DNA from 2 places in the Streptomyces sp. NPDC038280 genome. Region 1 is predicted to be linked to the other one. Evidence: predicted binding sites of a transcription regulator. Region 1 holds the regulator's gene; the other holds the start of a gene.
The links. The regulator HrcA, encoded in region 1, represses chaperone genes, less so after heat shock. The targets are predictions, from matches to a motif close to TTNGCACTCNGNNNNNCNGAGTGCNAA.

Region 1 (9,060 bases):
TGACACGCTCCGCAGAGCCAGGGCGGCGAGCGCCGAGTCGAGTTCGGCGGCGAGGATTTCGACGAGCTGCCCGGCGGGCAGTTCCCGGGCCAGCCGGTGGCCCTGTCCGGCCCACAGGGCCATGCCCTGCGCGTCACCGGCCGCGGCGGCGGCCTTGCGTAGGGGGGAGGTGAGGTGGTGCACCTCGGGGTACGCGGCGGGGGCGTACGGCCCGTGCTCCCGCATGAAGCGGTTGACCAGGCCGCGGGCCGGTCGCCCGGAGAACGCCCGGGTGAGCTCGGTCCGTACGAACAGCGGGTTGGTCATGGCCTGCTTGTGCAGGGTGTGGGCGCCCGACTCCGGGCAGACCAGGAACGCGGTCCCGAGCTGCGCGGCGTCGGCCCCGGCCGCGAGCGCCGCGGCGATCTGGTTGCCGCGCATCAGGCCCCCGGCCGCGACGATCGGCAGCTGGACGGTCTCACGGACCTGGGTGACCAGGGACAGCAGTCCGACCCCGGCCCCGTCGCCGGCGGGGTCGTCGCGGTGGGTGCCCTGGTGTCCGCCGGCCTCGACGCCCTGGACGCACACGGCGTCGGCGCCGGCCCACTGGGCGGCCTGGGCCTCTTCGGGGGTGGTGACGGTGACGACGGTGAAGGTCCCGACGCGGGCGAGGGCGTCGAGGGTGTCGCGCGTCGGACAGCCGAAGGTGAACGACACGACGGGCACCGGGTCCTCCACGAGGATCGCCAGCTTGGCGTCGTACCCGTCGTCGCGCCCCGCGTCGGGGTCCCCGAGGGAGGTCTCGTACCAACCGGCCTCACCGGCGAGCTGGTGCCGGTACACCTCGATGGCGCCGGGATCGGCGTGCCCGGGCTGCGGCATGAAGAGATTGACCCCGAACGGCTGACCGGTCAGCCCGCGGACCTGCTTGATCTCCTGGTACATGCCGTCGGCGGTTTTGTACCCGGCGGCCAGGAAGCCGAGGCCACCGGCCTCGGACACGGACGCGACAAGCTGCGGACGGGAGGCGCCACCCGCCATGGGGGCCTGCACGATCGGATAACGGCAGAGATCGGTCAGTGCGGAGGACATGGACGCATGGTGTCACGTCCCGGGTGGCACAAGGGGACGGCCCCCTTCCGCCGACGTGCGGCGGAAGGGGGCCGAAGGGGAAATCCCGCTCACCGCCCGTTGAACGCGTCCTTCAGGCGGGAGAACAGTCCCTGCTGTCCGGGCTGGAACTGGCCGGTGGGCCGTTCCTCGCCCCGGAGCTTCGCCAACTCCCGCAGCAGTCGCTCCTGCTCAGGGTCCAGCTTCGACGGGGTCATGACCTCGACATGGACGATCAGGTCGCCCCGGCCGCCGCCCCGCAGATGCGTGATGCCCCGGCCGTGCAGCGGGATCGACTGGCCGGACTGGGTGCCCGGCCGGATGTCGACCTCGTCGAGCCCGTCGAGCGTCTCCAGCGGCACCTTCGTACCGAGCGCGCCCGCCGTCATCGGGATCGTGACCGTGCAGTGCAGATCGTCACCGCGCCGCTGGAAGACCGCGTGCGGCAGCTCGTGGATCTCGACGTACAGGTCGCCGGCGGGGCCGCCGCCGGGGCCGACCTCGCCCTCGCCCGCGAGCTGGATGCGGGTGCCGTTGTCGACACCGGCGGGGATCTTCACGGTCAGGGTCCGGCGCGACCGCACCCGGCCGTCGCCCGCGCACTCGGGGCACGGGGTCGGGACGACGGTGCCGAAGCCCTGGCACTGCGGGCAGGGGCGGGAGGTCATGACCTGGCCCAGGAAGGACCTCGTCACCTGTGACACCTCACCGCGACCACGGCACATGTCACACGTCTGCGCCGAGGTTCCGGGCGCCGCACCCTCGCCGGAACACGTCGTACAGACGACGGCCGTGTCGACCTGGATGTCCTTCGTCGTGCCGAAGGCCGCCTCGTTGAGGTCGATCTCCAGACGGATCATGGCGTCCTGGCCGCGCCGGGTGCGCGAGCGCGGACCCCGCTGCGACGCCGTACCGAAGAACGCGTCCATGATGTCGGAGAAGTTGCCGAAGCCGCCGGCTCCGAAACCGCCCGCGCCCGCGCCGCCCGAAGCGGACAGCGGGTCGCCGCCGAGGTCGTAGACCTGCTTCTTCTGCGGGTCCGAGAGCACCTCGTACGCCGCGTTGATCTCCTTGAACCGCTCCTGCGTCTTCGGGTCCGGATTCACATCCGGGTGAAGCTCGCGGGCGAGGCGCCGGAACGCCTTCTTGATCTCGTCCTGCGATGCGTCGCGGCGCACGCCGAGAACGGCGTAATAGTCCGTGGCCACTTACGACTCCGCCAGGATCTGTCCGACGTAACGTGCCACTGCGCGTACCGCTCCCATCGTTCCGGGGTAGTCCATGCGGGTCGGTCCGACCACGCCGAGTTTGGCGACTGCCTCGTCGCCCGAACCGTAGCCGACCGCGACGACGGACGTGGAGGTCAGCCCTTCATGGGCGTTCTCGTGCCCGATTCGTACGGTCATGCCCGAGTCCTTGGCCTCGCCGAGCAGCTTGAGGAGCACGACCTGCTCCTCAAGTGCTTCCAGCACCGGCCGGATCGTCAGGGGGAAGTCGTGCCCGAAGCGCGTGAGATTGGCGGTCCCGCCGATCATCAGCCGCTCCTCGTGCTCCTCCACCAGGGTTTCCAACAAGGTCGCCAGCACCGTCGAGACCGTACCCCGGTCCTCCGCCTCGAAGGAGTCGGGCAGGTCCTGCACCAGCTGGGGCACGTCCGCGAAGCGGCGTCCCACGACCCGGCTGTTGAGCCGGGCCCGCAGGTCCGCCAGCGAGGTCTCGCCGAAGGGCGCGGGGCAGTCGATCATGCGCTGCTCGACCCGGCCGGTGTCGGTGATCAGGACGAGCATCAGCCGCGCGGGCGCCAGCGACAGCAGCTCCACATGGCGCACCGTCGACCGGGTCAGCGAGGGGTACTGGACCACCGCGACCTGCCGGGTCAGCTGCGCGAGCAGCCGGACCGTGCGTCCGACGACGTCGTCGAGGTCGACCGCGCCGTCGAGGAAGTTGTGGATGGCCCGGCGCTCCGGGGTCGACAGCGGCTTGACGCCCGCCAGCCGGTCCACGAAGAGGCGATAGCCCTTGTCGGTCGGAATACGGCCGGCGCTGGTGTGGGGCTGGGCGATGAAGCCCTCCTCCTCCAGCACGGCCATGTCGTTGCGCACGGTCGCCGGTGACACACCGAGCTTGTGGCGCTCGGTGAGCGCCTTCGAGCCCACGGGCTCCTCGGTGCCGACGTAGTCCTGGACGATGGCGCGCAGCACTTCGAGTCTGCGTTCGCTGAGCACGCGCACCTCCAGCTCTGGTTTCTTGTCGTCCTCTGGCACTCGCCCTGTCTGAGTGCCAGCGATTCCCTGGTCAGTGTACGGCGAGTGGGTATGCGCCGAGCAAGGGCGGGCGGCCAGCAACGCTACCGCGCGGCGGTGCCGGGTCGTTGCCGATAGCGTCGCGGTATGGACGTGAGTTGGGAAGACCACGGGTGGGAGCGGCTCGCCGAGGGGGTGGGCCGGCGGCGCCTTCCCGTCTGGGACGCGACCACCGCACTCGTCGTCGGCGACGACGCGGCCCTGCTCTTCGACACGGGCTCCACGCTCCGCGAGGGGGCGGAGCTGCGTGCCCAGGCGCAGGCCCTGCTCGGCGGCCGCAGGGTGACGCATATCGCACTGAGCCACCCCCACTTCGATCATGTACTCGGCACGGCGGCGTTCTCCGGGGCCCAGGTGTACGGCGCGGTGGGCATCGACGACGTCCTCACCCGTGACCGTGACGGGCTGCGGGGTTCGGCGGTGCGCCACGGGGTCACCGAGAGGGAGGCCCTCGAGGCCACCGACGTACTGGTGCGGCCCCACCATCTGGTGTCCGGCGAGTGGACCCTGGAGCTGGGAGGACGCCAGGTGCTGCTGGCCAATGTGGGGCCGGGACACAGCGGCCACGACCTGGCGCTGCTCGTGCCGGGCCTGACCGAGGACTCCCCCGAGGTCGTCTTCTGCGGCGATCTGGTGGAGGAGTCGGGCGACCCGCAGGCCGGCGCGGACGCGATCCCGTCGCGCTGGCCGGCCGCGCTGGACCGGCTGCTCTCCCTGGGCGGCGAGGACGCGGTGTACGTCCCCGGGCACGGAGCGGCGGTCGACGCCGCGTTCGTACGCGCCCAACGCGATGAGCTGGCCCGGCGGTTCGGCGTGTCGTAGCGTCTGGCGAATGCGCAGCTACAACCCCGATCTGACACCGCCGTGGAAGAAGCCGTCCGCCGTGCCCGAGGTGCCCGCCGACGTGGATCTGGTGGTGGAGGAGGTCGCGACGGGCTTCTGCGGGGCGGTGGTCCGCTGCGAGGCGGGCACGGTGACGCTGGAGGACCGCTTCGGCAAGCACCGCGTGTTCCCGCTGGAGCCGCGCGGCTTCCTGCTGGAGGGCCGTACGGTCACACTGGTCCGCCCGGCGGCGCCGGCGCCGGTGCGCCCGGCCCGTACGGCTTCCGGTTCGATCGCTGTTCCGGGCGCCCGGGCCCGGGTGGCGCGGGCCGGCCGCATCTATGTGGAGGGACGGCACGACGCGGAGCTCGTGGAGCGGGTCTGGGGCGACGATCTGCGCATCGAGGGCGTGGTCGTCGAATATCTGGAGGGAATCGACGACCTGCCGGCCATCGTCGCCGACTTCGCGCCGGGTCCGGACGCCCGCCTCGGTGTGCTGGTGGACCACCTGGTCCCGGGCTCCAAGGAGTCCCGCATCGCCGCGTCGGTCTCCGACGCCCACACCTTGATCGTCGGCCACCCGTACATCGACGTCTGGGAGGCGGTGAAGCCGTCCTCGGTCGGCATCCGCGCCTGGCCTTCGGTCCCGCGCGGCCAGGACTGGAAGACGGGCGTCTGCCGCGCCCTCGGGTGGCCCGAGAACACGGGGGCGGCCTGGCAGCGGATCCTCTCGGGAGTGCGGTCCTACAAGGATCTGGAACCGGAGCTGCTGGGCCGGGTGGAGGAGCTGATCGACTTCGTGACGGCGCCGTAGCGTCCGGTGCTGTCGGGTCCCAGGGCCGCCGGGCCGGGGCCCGTCAGTCGACCAGGTCCCGGACCACCGCGTCCGCCAGCAGCCGTCCCCGCAGCGTCAGTACCGCCCGGCCCTCCGCGTACGGCTCCGCCTCCAGGAGCCCGTCCGCCAGGGCGCGGCGGGACGCCGCGAGCCCCGCCTCCCGCAGCAGCGACAAGGGGCAGCCCTCCCGCAGCCGCAGCTCCAGGAGGACCCGCTCGACCCGTCGGTCCTCCGCCGCCAGGATCTCCCGGCCCGCGCCGGGCGAGCGCCCTTCGGCCAGCGCCGCCGCGTACGCGCCGGGGTGCTTCACGTTCCACCACCGCACGCCGCCGACGTGGCTGTGCGCGCCGGGGCCCGCCCCCCACCAGTCCGCGCCGCGCCAGTACAGCTCGTTGTGCAGGCAGCGCCCGGCATCGGTGGTGGCCCAGTTGGACACCTCGTACCAGTCGTAGCCCGCCTCGGCGAGCACCGAGTCGGCGATCAGGTACCGGTCGGCGTGGACGTCGTCGTCGGTCATCGGCACCTCGCCGCGCCGGATCCGCCGCGCCAGCTGCGTGCCCTCCTCGACGATCAGCGCGTAGGCGGAGACATGGTCGGGGCCCGCGCCGATCGCCGCGTCCAGGGAGGCCCGCCAGTCGTCGTCGGACTCCCCGGGCGTGCCGTAGATCAGGTCGAGGTTCACATGGTCGAAGCCCGCCGCCCGTGCCTCGGCGACGCACGCCTCGGGACGGCCGGGGGTGTGGGTGCGGTCGAGGACCTTGAGCACGTGCTGCCGGGCGCTCTGCATCCCGAAGGAGATGCGGTTGAAGCCGCCGGCCCGCAGCTCGGCGAGGTAGGCGGGGCCGACCGACTCCGGGTTCGCCTCGGTGGTCACCTCGGCGTCGTCGGCGAGTCCGAACTCGGCGCGGACCGCGTCGAGCATCCGTACGAGATCGCCGGCGGCGAGCAGTGTCGGCGTGCCGCCGCCGACGAAGACGGTACGGACGGGCCGCCGGTCGTCGCCCAGGACCTTCCGGGCGAGCCGGACCTCCTCGACGAGCATCTCGGCGTAGTTGTCCCGCGAGGCCAGCACGCCGCCCTTTCCGCGCAGCTCACTGGCCGTGTAGGTGTTGAAGTCGCAGTACCCGCAGCGGGTCGCGCAGTACGGGACGTGCAGGTAGAAGCCGAGGGGCCGCTCGCCCGCCCCGCTCAGGGCGGCCGCGGGCAGCGCCCCGTCCTCGGGCATGGGCTCACCATCGGGCAGTACGGAAGGCATGGAGTCCATTGTCCGTCACCGCGCGGCTTTGTCCGTCACCGCGCGGCCCGCCGGTCACCGCGCGGTCGCCCGGGGGCCCGCCTGCAGCACCAGGAGCGCCAGGTCGTCCGCCACGGGCGCGTCGGCGAAGGTGTGCACGGCCTGCCGGATCCGGTCGGCCACCGCGTCCGCGGTCAGCCCCACGCAGCCGGCGAGCGCCCGCTCCAGACCGTCCCCGTCGTCGAACATCAGCCCGCCGGAGCGCCGCTCGGTCACCCCGTCGGTGACGCACAGCAGGGTGTCCCCCGGCTCCAGGTCGAAGGTGTGGCTCTCGTACGCGACGTCGCCGACGACCCCGAGGAGGATCTGCGGCTCGGCCACCTGCCGTACGGTCCCGTCCGGCCGCAGGACGAGGGGGAGCGGGTGTCCCGCGCAGGCCACGGTGCAGCGGGCTCCGCCCTCCGCGCCGAGGGGCACGACCTCGCCGTAGAGCAGGGACAGGAAGCGGGGCTGGGGCCGGTCCGGCACGTCCTGTCCGCCGGCCGCGGCGGCCATCAGGGCGGCGGCCTCGGCCGCTTCGGTCGCGTCGTCGAGGAGCAGCCCGTTGAGACGGTCGAGGACCTCGCCGACCTGGTAACCCTCGCGGGCCAGGAGCCGCAGCCAGGGCCGGGCGAGGCCGGTGACGACGGCGGCCTCGGGTCCGCTGCCCTGGACGTCGCCGAGCATGAAGCCCCAGCGGTCGCCGGTCCCGCCGGCCGGGAAGATGTCGTAGAAGTCCCCGCCGGCGACGGAGTCGTCGCTGGGCTCGTAGACCACGCAGCTGTCCACGCCCGGGATCCGGGCCACCTGGCTGGGCAGCAGCCCGCGCTGGAGGACCCGGCTGATGGTCGCCTGCCGGGCGTAGCGGCGGGCGGCGCCGATGGCCAGGGCGACGCGGCGGGCGAAGTCCTCGATCAGGGTGGTGAGGTCGTCGGGCACGGACTGCGGGCCGCGGCGGCCCAGGAGCAGGGTGCCCAGCGCGCGTCCGGCGGCGACGAGGGGGAAGGCGAGGGCGCTGCCGTCCTCGCTGTCACCGTCGTAGGGCCAGGTCACAGGGACCGGCCCGGCCCTGGCGGGGTCGGGCACCTGCGGCGGCTCCTTGCTCAGGGCCGTACGCAGCCGCTCGGTGGCGGACTCGTCGACGTGCCAGACGCCGACCGGACGGGGCGCGGCGCTCGCCCCCTCGGGGGCCAGCCATAACGCGCACCAGTGGGCGAGGCGCGGCACGAGCAGCTGTCCGGCGAGCGCGGCGACCATGTCCTCGTCGAGCTGTCCGGCGAGCAGTTCGGACGCCTCGGCGAGGAACGACAGGGCGCCCCGGGCGTCCCAGCCGCCGTCCGCCCCGGCGTCCCGGGCCGGGTCGTCGTGGGCGCGGTCGTCGTGGGCTTCGCGCACATGGGGGACGACGACGTCGGTGCGGGGTTCCGCGCCCGCGAGCGGCAGCCGGGCCCAGACGGTCTTCAGGCCGGGCCGGTAGGTGACGCCCCAGCATTCGGAGAGCGCGGCGACGAGCTGGAGGCCGCCGCCGGACTCGTGCGCGCCGAAGTCCCAGACGGCCACGGTCCGGGCGGGGTGCCGGTCGGTCACCTCGACGACCACGGCGGTGGCCTCCTCAAGCCGGAGGAGGAGTTCGACGTCCGTACCGGCATGGACGATGGCATTGGTGACGAGCTCGTTGACGACGACCACGGCATCGTCGGCGACCCCGTCGCCGACAGCGCCCGCGTCGCCCCACTCGGCGAGCGCGGCGCGGGCGAAGCGCCGGGCGGCGGCCGGGGTGAAGGGGTCGCCGGGCAGCCCGGCGCGCACCTCGGACGTCACCAGGTGAGCGGTAGCGGTCTCCCGCTGCGACGGAATGGACCTCACTGTGCGGCTCCCGATCGGCTGTGGCATAGCGCCGCGTGGACACCGACAGGGTGACAGACCGAGCCCGCTCATAAGCGCCGAGTCATCGAACTCGGCGGGGCCGTGTCAGGCGAAGGGGGTGGGGCGCAGCCGCCCCACCCCCTTCGACCTGCCACGACGTCGTGTGCGCCGGCTTGCGCCGGGTTCCTACGCCTCGCGCGATCCGGCGTACATGTCGTCGATGAGGTCCTTGTACGTCCGCTCGACGACCGGCCGCTTCAGCTTGAGGCTGGGCGTCAGCTCGCCGTGCTCGATGTCCAGGTCACGCGGGAGCAGACGGAACTTCTTGATGGTCTGCCAGCGCTGCAGGCCCTCGTTGAGCCGGTCCACATAGCCCTGGATCAGCGCTTCGGCCTTCGGGGTGGCGACCACCTCGGCGTACGCCTTGCCGCCCAGGCCGTTCTCCTCGGCCCAGCCCAGGATGGCGGGCTCGTCCAGCGCGATCAGCGCCGTGCAGAAGTTCCGGTCGGCGCCGTGGACCAGGATGTTGGAGACGAACGGGCAGACCGCCTTGAACTGACCCTCGACCTCGGCCGGCGCGATGTACTTGCCGCCGGACGTCTTGATCAGGTCCTTCTTGCGGTCGGTGATCCGCAGGTAGCCGTCGGGCGAGAGCTCGCCGATGTCGCCGGTGTGGAACCAGCCGTCGGACTCCAGGACTTCGGCGGTCTTCTCGGGCAGACCGTGGTAGCCCTCCATGATGCCGGGGCCGCGGAGCAGGATCTCGCCGTCGTCCGCGATGCGCACCTCGGTGCCGGGCAGCGGCTTGCCGACCGTGCCGGTGCGGTAGGCCTCGCCGGGGTTCACGAAGGACGCGGCGCTGGACTCGGTGA
Region 2 (9,060 bases), on a different contig from region 1:
CGCCTCGGCCGCCAGCGCCTCGGCGAAGGCCCGGTTGTACGCCTCGTACGCGCCCCACTGCCGCCGGAACTCGGTGTCGAAGACCGGCTCCAGCGGTGTCTGGTAGAGCATGTGGTGGACGAACCACAGCACCGAGTTCGCGATGCCGTTGTACGCGTCGGCGTGCACGGCGGCGTCGATGTCGAGCATCCGGACGCCCGCCTCGCCGACCCCGGAGCGCACGGCCGTGCGGTCGCCGTCGCTCAGGGCCGCGCACACCCACAGGCTGTCCTCCCCGGACACGGCACTCAGGCCGGACACGAGCCCGCCCCCGCCCCGCCGCGCGTCGAGCGTGCCGTCCTCTCGCTGTACGTAGGACACCGGACCGCGGTTCGAGGCGACGAGTACAGAAGACATGTGCCGAAACCTAGCCCGCGGGCCAAACGCTCAAACGTACGGCCGGGCTCCCGGGGGAGCCCGGCCGCGAAACCGGTCACGAATGGCGGGATCGGTGGCGGGACACCGGCGGACAGGGGCGGGCGGACGCGCCGACGGCGGCCCGGTTCAGAGGTCGCGGCGGCTCCGCACCGCCGCCAGCGCGATCGCGCCGATCGCGGCCAGTGTCAGCGCGACGCCCGCCAGGAGCCACAGCTGCTCCGAGCCGGTGTCGCTGTGGGCCATATGGCGTCCCGCCGCGTTGGCCGGGGCGGGGAGGGGGGTCACCAGGGCGGTCGCCAGCGCACCGACGACACATGCTCTCAATCCATGTCTGATCCACATAAAACGGAAAGGTAGACAAAACACATGATCATTAGGTGTCACGCCACGCGGCGCTGCCGGTACTCCACGACATCCGCCATCGGCGGGCGCTCCTCCGTGTCGACCTGATGGGTCAGCGGTACGAAACCGTCCTCGCCGCGCTCGAACTGGGTCAGCCGCGGCCGCACCAGATGGCCCCGTGACAGTCGCAGCTGCGCCGTCCGGTAGATCGCCGCCGCCATCCGCCCCAGTGCCTGCCCGTCCTGGTGGCGGTGCTTGCGCACGCCCACGTCCACCTGCGCCAGCGCGTCGAGGCCCACCATGTGCAGCGCGTCCACGAGCAGGCCGAGCTCGACTCCGTAGCCGACCGGGAAGGGCAGTCGCTCCAGCAGCGAGCGGCGTGCCGCGTACTCGCCGCCGAGCGGCTGCACGAAGCCGGCCAGTTGCGGCCAGTGCAGATTGAGCAGGGGCCGGGCCACCAGCTCGGTCACCCGCCCGCCCTGGCCGGGGGCGTCGCCCAGCGGCCGGTCGTACATCGCCTTGACGAAGTCCACCCCGGGATCGGTCAGCAGTGGGCCCACGATCCCCGAGACGAAGTCCGCCGAGAAGTCCCGCAGGTCCGCGTCGACGAAGCAGACGATGTCCCCGCCGGTCACCAGCAGCGACCGCCACAGGACCTCGCCCTTGCCGGGTACGGCCGGGATACGGGGAAGGATCGAGTCCCGCGCCACCACGCGCGCTCCGGCCGCGGCCGCGACCTCGGCCGTACGGTCCGTGGAGCCGGAGTCGACGACGACCAGCTCGTCCACGAGCGGCACGGCGGCCGACATCAGCTCGCGCCGGATCACGGAGACGATGTCGCCGACCGTCGCCTCCTCGTTCAGCGCGGGCAGCACGACGCTGACCGTTGTGCCACGCTTGGCCGCGAGCAGCTGGTCGAGCGGGCGGTCAGCCACGGACCAGGACCGCCGGGTCAGCCAGCGCTCCACCTCATCCAGCAAAGTGATCTCCATCTCGCGGATCGGACGACCATCTCAACCGTCCGGGGGTTCGGTTACAGTCTTGAACAACGCGGATGACCGTCGTATGTCGGGGGTCCTCTCGCGGAGACACACACAATCGAATACCGCTCATCCAGAGGGGCAGAGGGAAACGGCCCGTTGAAGCCCCGGCAACCCTCCAGCCGGTCTCGTCCGCAGTCACTGCGCAGCGAGGCTCCCGGCTAGGGAAGGTGCCAAATCCGTCTCATGGCGACGTTCGTCATGGGAAAGATGAGGAGAAAGGGCCTCGCCTCCATGGCTGCGCAGACTGTTGCAAGCACCGGAAACACCAGCGACACCACCACCGTCGACCTCGGTCCCGCGTCGGGACTTTCCTGTCGCGAATGCGGTGAGCGTTTCCCCCTCGGCCCGATCTTCGCCTGCGAGCTGTGTTTCGGCCCGCTGGAAGTCGCGTACGACCTTCCCGTCGGTGACCCCGAGTCCCTGCGCAAGCAGATCGAGGCCGGTCCCGACAACATCTGGCGCTACGCGCCGCTGCTGCCCGTCCCGGCGGACGTGGCCACCAAGCCGAACCTGAACCCCGGCTGGACCAAGCTGGTCAAGGCCGACAACCTCGCCCGTGAGCTGGGCGTGACCGGTGGCCTGTACATCAAGGACGACTCCGGCAACCCGACGCACTCCTTCAAGGACCGCGTCGTGGCCCAGGCGCTGGAGGCCGCCCGCGCCTTCGGCTTCACCACCCTCTCCTGCTCCTCCACCGGCAATCTGGCCGGCGCGGTCGGCGCCGCGGCCGCCCGGGCCGGATTCCGCTCGTGCGTGTTCATCCCGCACGACCTGGAGCAGGGCAAGGTCGTCATGGCCGCGGTGTACGGCGGTGAGCTCGTCGGCATCGAGGGCAACTACGACGACGTCAACCGCTTCTGCTCCGAGCTCATCGGCGACCCGCTCGGCGAGGGCTGGGGCTTCGTCAACGTCAACCTGCGCCCGTACTACGGCGAGGGCTCCAAGACGCTGGCGTACGAGATCTGCGAGCAGCTCGGCTGGCGGCTCCCCGACCAGCTGGTGATCCCGATCGCCTCCGGCTCGCAGCTCACGAAGATCGACAAGGGTCTCCAGGAGCTCATCAAGCTGGGCCTGGTCGAGGACAAGCCCTACAAGATCTTCGGTGCGCAGGCCGAGGGCTGCTCGCCCGTGTCCGCCGCCTTCAAGGCCGGCCACGACGTCGTACGGCCCCAGAAGCCGAACACGATCGCCAAGTCCCTGGCGATCGGCAACCCGGCCGACGGCCCGTACGTCCTGGACATCGCCCGTCGCACCGGCGGCGCGGTGGAGGACGTCAACGACGAGCAGATCGTCGACGCGATCAAGCTCCTCGCCCGTACGGAGGGCATCTTCGCGGAGACCGCGGGCGGTGTGACCGTCGGCGTGACCCGGAAGCTGATCGAGGACGGCCTGCTCGACCCGGCCCTCACCACGGTCGTGCTCAACACCGGCGACGGCCTCAAGACCCTCGACGCGGTCTCCCCGACCACGGGACCGTCCGCGACGATCCGCCCGAGCCTGGACGCGTTCCGCGACGCCGGCCTGGCCGGCTGACCACTCACGCAACGGAAGGCAGAACGACCATGAGCGTCAACGTCCGCATCCCCACCATCCTCCGTACGTACACGGGCGGCCAGGCCGAGGTCTCGGCGCAGGGCTCGACCCTCTCCGAGGTCATCGCGGACCTGGAGAAGAACCACACGGGCATCGCGGCCCGCGTCCTGGACGACCAGGGCAAGCTGCGCCGCTTCGTCAACGTGTACGTGAACGACGACGACGTCCGCTTCGAGCAGGGTCTCGAGACGGCGACGCCGGACGGGGCGGGCGTGTCGATCATCCCGGCCGTCGCGGGCGGTTGCTGACTCTCGTTGAATGGCCCATTGCCCCCTCCGCGCAAAAGCGGAGGGGGCAATTCTGCATGGTTGAACGCGGTAGGGTTGGGGAAGTCCCCGCCGCTGCTTGTGCCGCCCGCATATGAGAATGCGCCCGCACGCGATAAGAAGCAGCCAAAGTGTTCGAACCCCTTGTGCCTAATGTTCCCTTTGTCGGGCCCGACTTGCCCCGGAATATTGGCAATTCACGGAAATCTTCCGTTCGGCTCCGCCCAGAATTCTCGTCCGACTGACCTGTTGCAGAGGGCAGTTGGGCAGATACATTCAGCCGCGGTCGACGCGTTCCGGCGCACGTTCACCTACCTGCGGTGAGCGAGGTCTGACCCAGGGTCCGCGAAGTGCGGTCCTGCGCAAGGGCCAGTAACAGGGGAGTTAGGCATGGCTCAGGGCACCGTCAAGTGGTTCAACGCGGAGAAGGGGTACGGCTTCATCGCGGTCGACGGTGGTGCGGATGTTTTCGTCCACTACAGCGCGATCCAGATGGACGGTTACCGCACCCTTGAAGAAGGTCAGCGAGTCGAGTTCGAGATCTCGCAGGGCCAGAAGGGTCCGCAGGCGGACATGGTCAAGCTCGCCGGCTGAGTACGGCGCGATTTCGGCCACCGACGCACTCACGCCGAGGGGCCCGCATCCCACCAGGGACGCGGGCCCCTCGTGCGTGCCCGGCCTCGTGCGACCGACGCCGCCCGGACCTCGAGAGGCGCTCGCGCCCACCCGTCGCCCGACCACCACTCCACGCCGACGCTCCCGCGGAGCGGCCTTGCACTCTCCTACCTCGAGTGCTAATCATTGGCGTTAGCACTCTCCACGTGAGAGTGACAGAAGGACTGGGTCGGCGAGGCCCGCAGGCCGGGTGGGGCAAGGAACCACGCAGGCAGGCAGGCCGTCCGTCGCGGGCGCCACACAGTCCGTCGCTATCCACCCCAGTCCGGGAGGACCACTTCACATGGCCAAGATCATCGCGTTCGACGAGGAGGCACGGCGCGGTCTCGAGCGCGGGATGAACCAGCTCGCCGACGCCGTCAAGGTCACCCTTGGCCCCAAGGGCCGGAACGTCGTCCTCGAGAAGAAGTGGGGCGCCCCCACGATCACCAACGATGGTGTGTCCATCGCCAAGGAGATCGAGCTCGAGGACCCGTACGAGAAGATCGGCGCAGAGCTGGTCAAGGAAGTCGCCAAGAAGACGGACGACGTCGCCGGTGACGGTACGACCACCGCGACCGTCCTGGCCCAGGCGCTCGTCCGTGAGGGCCTGCGCAACGTGGCCGCCGGCGCCAACCCGATGGCCCTGAAGCGCGGCATCGAGAAGGCCGTCGAGGCCGTCTCCGGCGCCCTGCTCGAGCAGGCCAAGGACGTGGAGACCAAGGAGCAGATCGCTTCGACCGCCTCCATCTCCGCTGCCGACACCCAGATCGGCGAGCTCATCGCCGAGGCGATGGACAAGGTCGGCAAGGAAGGCGTCATCACCGTCGAGGAGTCCCAGACCTTCGGTCTGGAGCTGGAGCTCACCGAGGGTATGCGCTTCGACAAGGGCTACATCTCGGCGTACTTCGCCACCGACATGGAGCGTATGGAGGCGTCGCTCGACGACCCGTACATCCTGATCGTCAACTCCAAGATCTCCTCGGTCAAGGACCTGCTCCCGCTCCTGGAGAAGGTCATGCAGTCGGGCAAGCCGCTGCTGATCATCGCCGAGGACGTCGAGGGCGAGGCCCTGTCGACCCTGGTCGTCAACAAGATCCGTGGCACCTTCAAGTCCGTCGCCGTCAAGGCTCCGGGCTTCGGCGACCGCCGCAAGGCGATGCTGAACGACATTGCCATCCTCACGGGCGGCACGGTCATCTCCGAGGAGGTCGGTCTCAAGCTCGAGAACGCCGGCCTGGACCTGCTGGGCCGCGCCCGCAAGGTCGTCATCACCAAGGACGAGACCACGATCGTCGACGGTGCCGGTGAGAGCGACCAGGTTGCCGGTCGCGTGAACCAGATCCGTGCCGAGATCGAGAACTCCGACTCGGACTACGACCGCGAGAAGCTCCAGGAGCGCCTCGCGAAGCTGGCCGGCGGCGTGGCCGTCATCAAGGCCGGCGCCGCCACCGAGGTGGAGCTCAAGGAGCGCAAGCACCGCATCGAGGACGCCGTTCGCAACGCGAAGGCGGCCGTCGAGGAGGGCATCGTCGCCGGTGGTGGCGTGGCTCTGCTCCAGGCTTCCTCGGTCTTCGAGAAGCTGGACCTGGAGGGTGACGAGGCGACCGGCGCCAACGCCGTGAAGCTCGCCCTGGAGGCCCCGCTGAAGCAGATCGCCGTCAACGGTGGTCTCGAGGGCGGCGTCATCGTCGAGAAGGTGCGCAACCTGCCCGTCGGCCACGGCCTGAACGCCGCGACCGGTGAGTACGTCGACATGATCGCCGAGGGCATCATCGACCCCGCGAAGGTCACCCGTTCCGCTCTGCAGAACGCGGCCTCCATCGCGGCGCTGTTCCTGACCACCGAGGCCGTCATCGCCGACAAGCCGGAGAAGGCCTCCGCGGCCGCTCCGGGCGGCATGCCGGGCGGTGACATGGACTTCTGAGCCCCCGGCTCAGCAGCTCCTGGTTCATGACCGAGGGCGGTACCCCCTGGCGGGGGTGCCGCCCTCGGCGCTTTCGCGGACCCTGGAGGGGAGAGCCACTCGGTTTCCAGGAGGGCGGCAGGATCATGGCCAAGCACCACGTAACCGAGCTGAGTACGCCGTCGGAGCGCGAGCTCGTCGTCACCCGCGTCTTCGAGGCCCCCCGCAGCCGGGTCTTCGAGGCGTGGACCGTGCCCGAGCACGTCCGCCACTGGTACGGCCTGCGGTCGCTGGAGACCACCGTCTGCGAGATCGACCTGCGTGTGGGCGGCGCCTGGCGCTGGGGCCAGACCGCCAGCGACGGCCAGGAGCTGGTGTTCTCCGGCACGTATGAGGAGATCGAGCGCCCCAAACGGCTGGTCTACTCCGAGGTCTTCGAACTCATGCCGGGGCCGCCCGTGCACGTCACCCTGACCTTCGACGCGCCGCTGCCGGACGTGACCGCGCTGACCAGCAGGTCCGTCTGGCCGTCCGAGGAGATCCGGGACCAGGCCCTCGCGACGGGCATGGAGGCGGGCGTCGCGGAGGAGCTCGACCGCCTCGCGGAGTATCTGCGGGACCCGGTGTGGGAGCGCGCCGACGCCTGATCCCGCCCGCTGCGGCCACCGGGGGTGTCATCCCTGGGGCTGGCCCCACCGAGCGCTGTCCCGTCTGCCGGATGTGATCGAAGCCCGGCTCCGACGAGGCTTGCGGCATGACGACACACGCCCGCAAGGCCCTGCTGCTCGCCCTCTCCGCCGCTACCGCGGCGACCACCCTGACCGTGGCCACCGCCCCCGCCGCCGTCGCCCAGGCCCGCTCCGGCCTCTCCTGGGGGTCCTGCGCCGCGGGTCTGCCCGGACAGGAGTGCGCGGAGCTGTCGGTACCGCGCGACTACGGCGACCCGGACGGCCCGCAGGTCACCCTCGCCGTGTCCCGCCTCCGCAGCGAGCAGCCCCGAGCACGGCGGGGGACGCTGATGGTGATCCCCGGCGGCCCCGGCAGCTCCGGGGTGCGGCGGCTGACGCAGAAGGGCGAGGCGCTGCGGAAGGCGATGGGGGGCGCCTACGACCTCGTCGCCTTCGACCCCCGTGGGGTCGGCGGCAGTACGACCGCGAGCTGCGGCCTCGCGCCCGACGACCGCCGCCTGGTCAATCTGCGCTCCTGGCCCGGGCCGGACGGCGAGGTCACCGAGAACGCCGCCCGGTCGCGGCGTATCGCCGAGGCCTGCGAGCGCAACGGCGGCGCCGTCCTGCGCAGCTTCACCACCGCGAACCAGGTGCGCGATCTGGACCGGATCCGGCAGGCCCTCGGCGAGCGGACGATTTCGGCGTGGGGCGTCTCGTACGGCGCCTATGTGGGCGCGGTCTACGCGCAGACGTATCCGCGGCGCACCGACCGCTGGGTCATGGACAGCATTGGCGACCCCGACCCGAAGCGCCTGGCGCGCGGATGGCTGGCGAACATGTCGCAGGCCGCGGACGACCGCTTCCCGGACTTCGCGGCCTGGGCGGCGCACCCGGACCGGGACGAGAAGGGCGCGGGCCCGCGGCTCGCCGGGCGGCCGGAGGACGTCCGGCCGCTGTTCCTCGAGCTCGCCGCGAAGCTGGACCGGGAGCCGGTGGAGACGACCACCCCCGGCACGCCGCTGACCGGCAATATCCTGCGGCAGGCTCTGCAGAACGCCCTCTACGGCGACGCCGCCTTCGGGCCGCTCGCCCGGCTGATCAAGGCCGCCCAGGATCCCGCCGGGCCCGCCGGAAAGCCGGCGCTGCCCCCCGAGCTCGTCCAGCCGCTGAGCGACCAGGACGCGGCGATCACGGTGGGTGTCATCTGCAACGACGTGAGCTGGCCGCGGAAGCGGGAGTCCTCCTATGCGAAGGACGTCGCCGAGGACCGGGCCCGACACCCGCTCACGGCGGGGATGCCGGTGAACATCACCCCCTGCGCCTTCTGGAAGGCACCGGAGCCCAGGCCGACGCGCATCACCTCGGACGGCCCGTCCAACATCCTGATGCTCCAGAGCCTGCGGGACCCCGCCACCCCCTATTTCGGCGCCTTGAAGATGCGGGAGGCGCTGGGTGAGCGGGCGCGGCTCGTCACGGTCGACCACGGGGGCCACGGCCTCTACCTCGGGAACGGCAACGCGTGCGGGGACGTCGCGGTGACCCGGTTCCTGCGGACCGGGGAGCGGCCGGCGACGGACGTCCAGTGCGGTGACTGACGGCGACACGTCACTACGGAAAGCGTATGACTTGCTACCCGGGGTGATTGCCTTGATCGTTTCTACGTGGTCCCCTCGCGCACATGCCCACCCGAATGAGAGTCGCCCTCGTGGCCGCCGCCACGGCAGCCCTGGCCGTCGCAGGCCCTCTGTCCGTCTCCGCCCACTCCGCACCCACGGACGGCGAGCGCACCGCCCTCGCGCCGCTGCGCCTCTCGGCCAAGCCGGTGCCCGGCCAGTACATCGTCCGGCTCAAGCCGGTGAGCGACGTCAAGGCCGCCGCCAAGGAGGTGGGTGTCACCCCGCTGTTCAGCTTCAGCAAGCTGCTGCGGGGCTTCGCGGCCAAGCTCACCGACGCGCAGCTGGCCGAGATCAGGGCGCTCCCCGAGGTCCAGGACGTCGAGCAGGACGCCGAGGTCACCGCGCTGGACGCGGGCCCGGGCCGCGCCGCCCCGGCCGCCCCCACCACCGCGTGGGGCCTGGACCGGATCGACCAGCGCGCCCTGCCGCTGGACGGTGACTTCACCGCGCGGGCCACCGGCGCGGGTGGCAACGCCTACGTCCTCGACACCGGTA

Region 2: groL (chaperonin GroEL) is a predicted target of HrcA. The motif match lies at 4,433-4,459, and genes of this name have one in related genera.

The regions. Positions count from the first base shown of each region.
Region 1 covers NZ_JBVJYZ010000002.1:471,812-480,871, forward strand. Annotated here, with positions in the region: gene ACZ7J0_RS07270 (16S rRNA (uracil(1498)-N(3))-methyltransferase) at 1-1, opposite strand, end outside; gene ACZ7J0_RS07275 (nitronate monooxygenase) at 1-1,071, opposite strand, end outside; gene dnaJ (molecular chaperone DnaJ) at 1,161-2,297, opposite strand; gene hrcA (heat-inducible transcriptional repressor HrcA) at 2,298-3,314, opposite strand; gene ACZ7J0_RS07290 (MBL fold metallo-hydrolase) at 3,480-4,214, shown strand; gene ACZ7J0_RS07295 (DUF3097 domain-containing protein) at 4,225-5,028, shown strand; gene hemW (radical SAM family heme chaperone HemW) at 5,072-6,313, opposite strand; gene ACZ7J0_RS07305 (SpoIIE family protein phosphatase) at 6,359-8,215, opposite strand; gene ACZ7J0_RS07310 (AMP-dependent synthetase/ligase) at 8,375-9,060, opposite strand, start outside.
Region 2 covers NZ_JBVJYZ010000018.1:105,815-114,874, forward strand. Annotated here, with positions in the region: gene ACZ7J0_RS28520 (alpha,alpha-trehalose-phosphate synthase (UDP-forming)) at 1-396, opposite strand, end outside; gene ACZ7J0_RS28525 (hypothetical protein) at 544-759, opposite strand; gene ACZ7J0_RS28530 (glucosyl-3-phosphoglycerate synthase) at 798-1,739, opposite strand; SAM riboswitch class I at 1,866-2,016, shown strand; gene thrC (threonine synthase) at 2,010-3,335, shown strand; gene ACZ7J0_RS28540 (MoaD/ThiS family protein) at 3,365-3,643, shown strand; gene ACZ7J0_RS28545 (cold-shock protein) at 4,052-4,255, shown strand; gene groL (chaperonin GroEL) at 4,620-6,242, shown strand; gene ACZ7J0_RS28555 (SRPBCC family protein) at 6,368-6,868, shown strand; gene ACZ7J0_RS28560 (alpha/beta hydrolase) at 6,976-8,484, shown strand; gene ACZ7J0_RS28565 (S8 family peptidase) at 8,568-9,060, shown strand, end outside.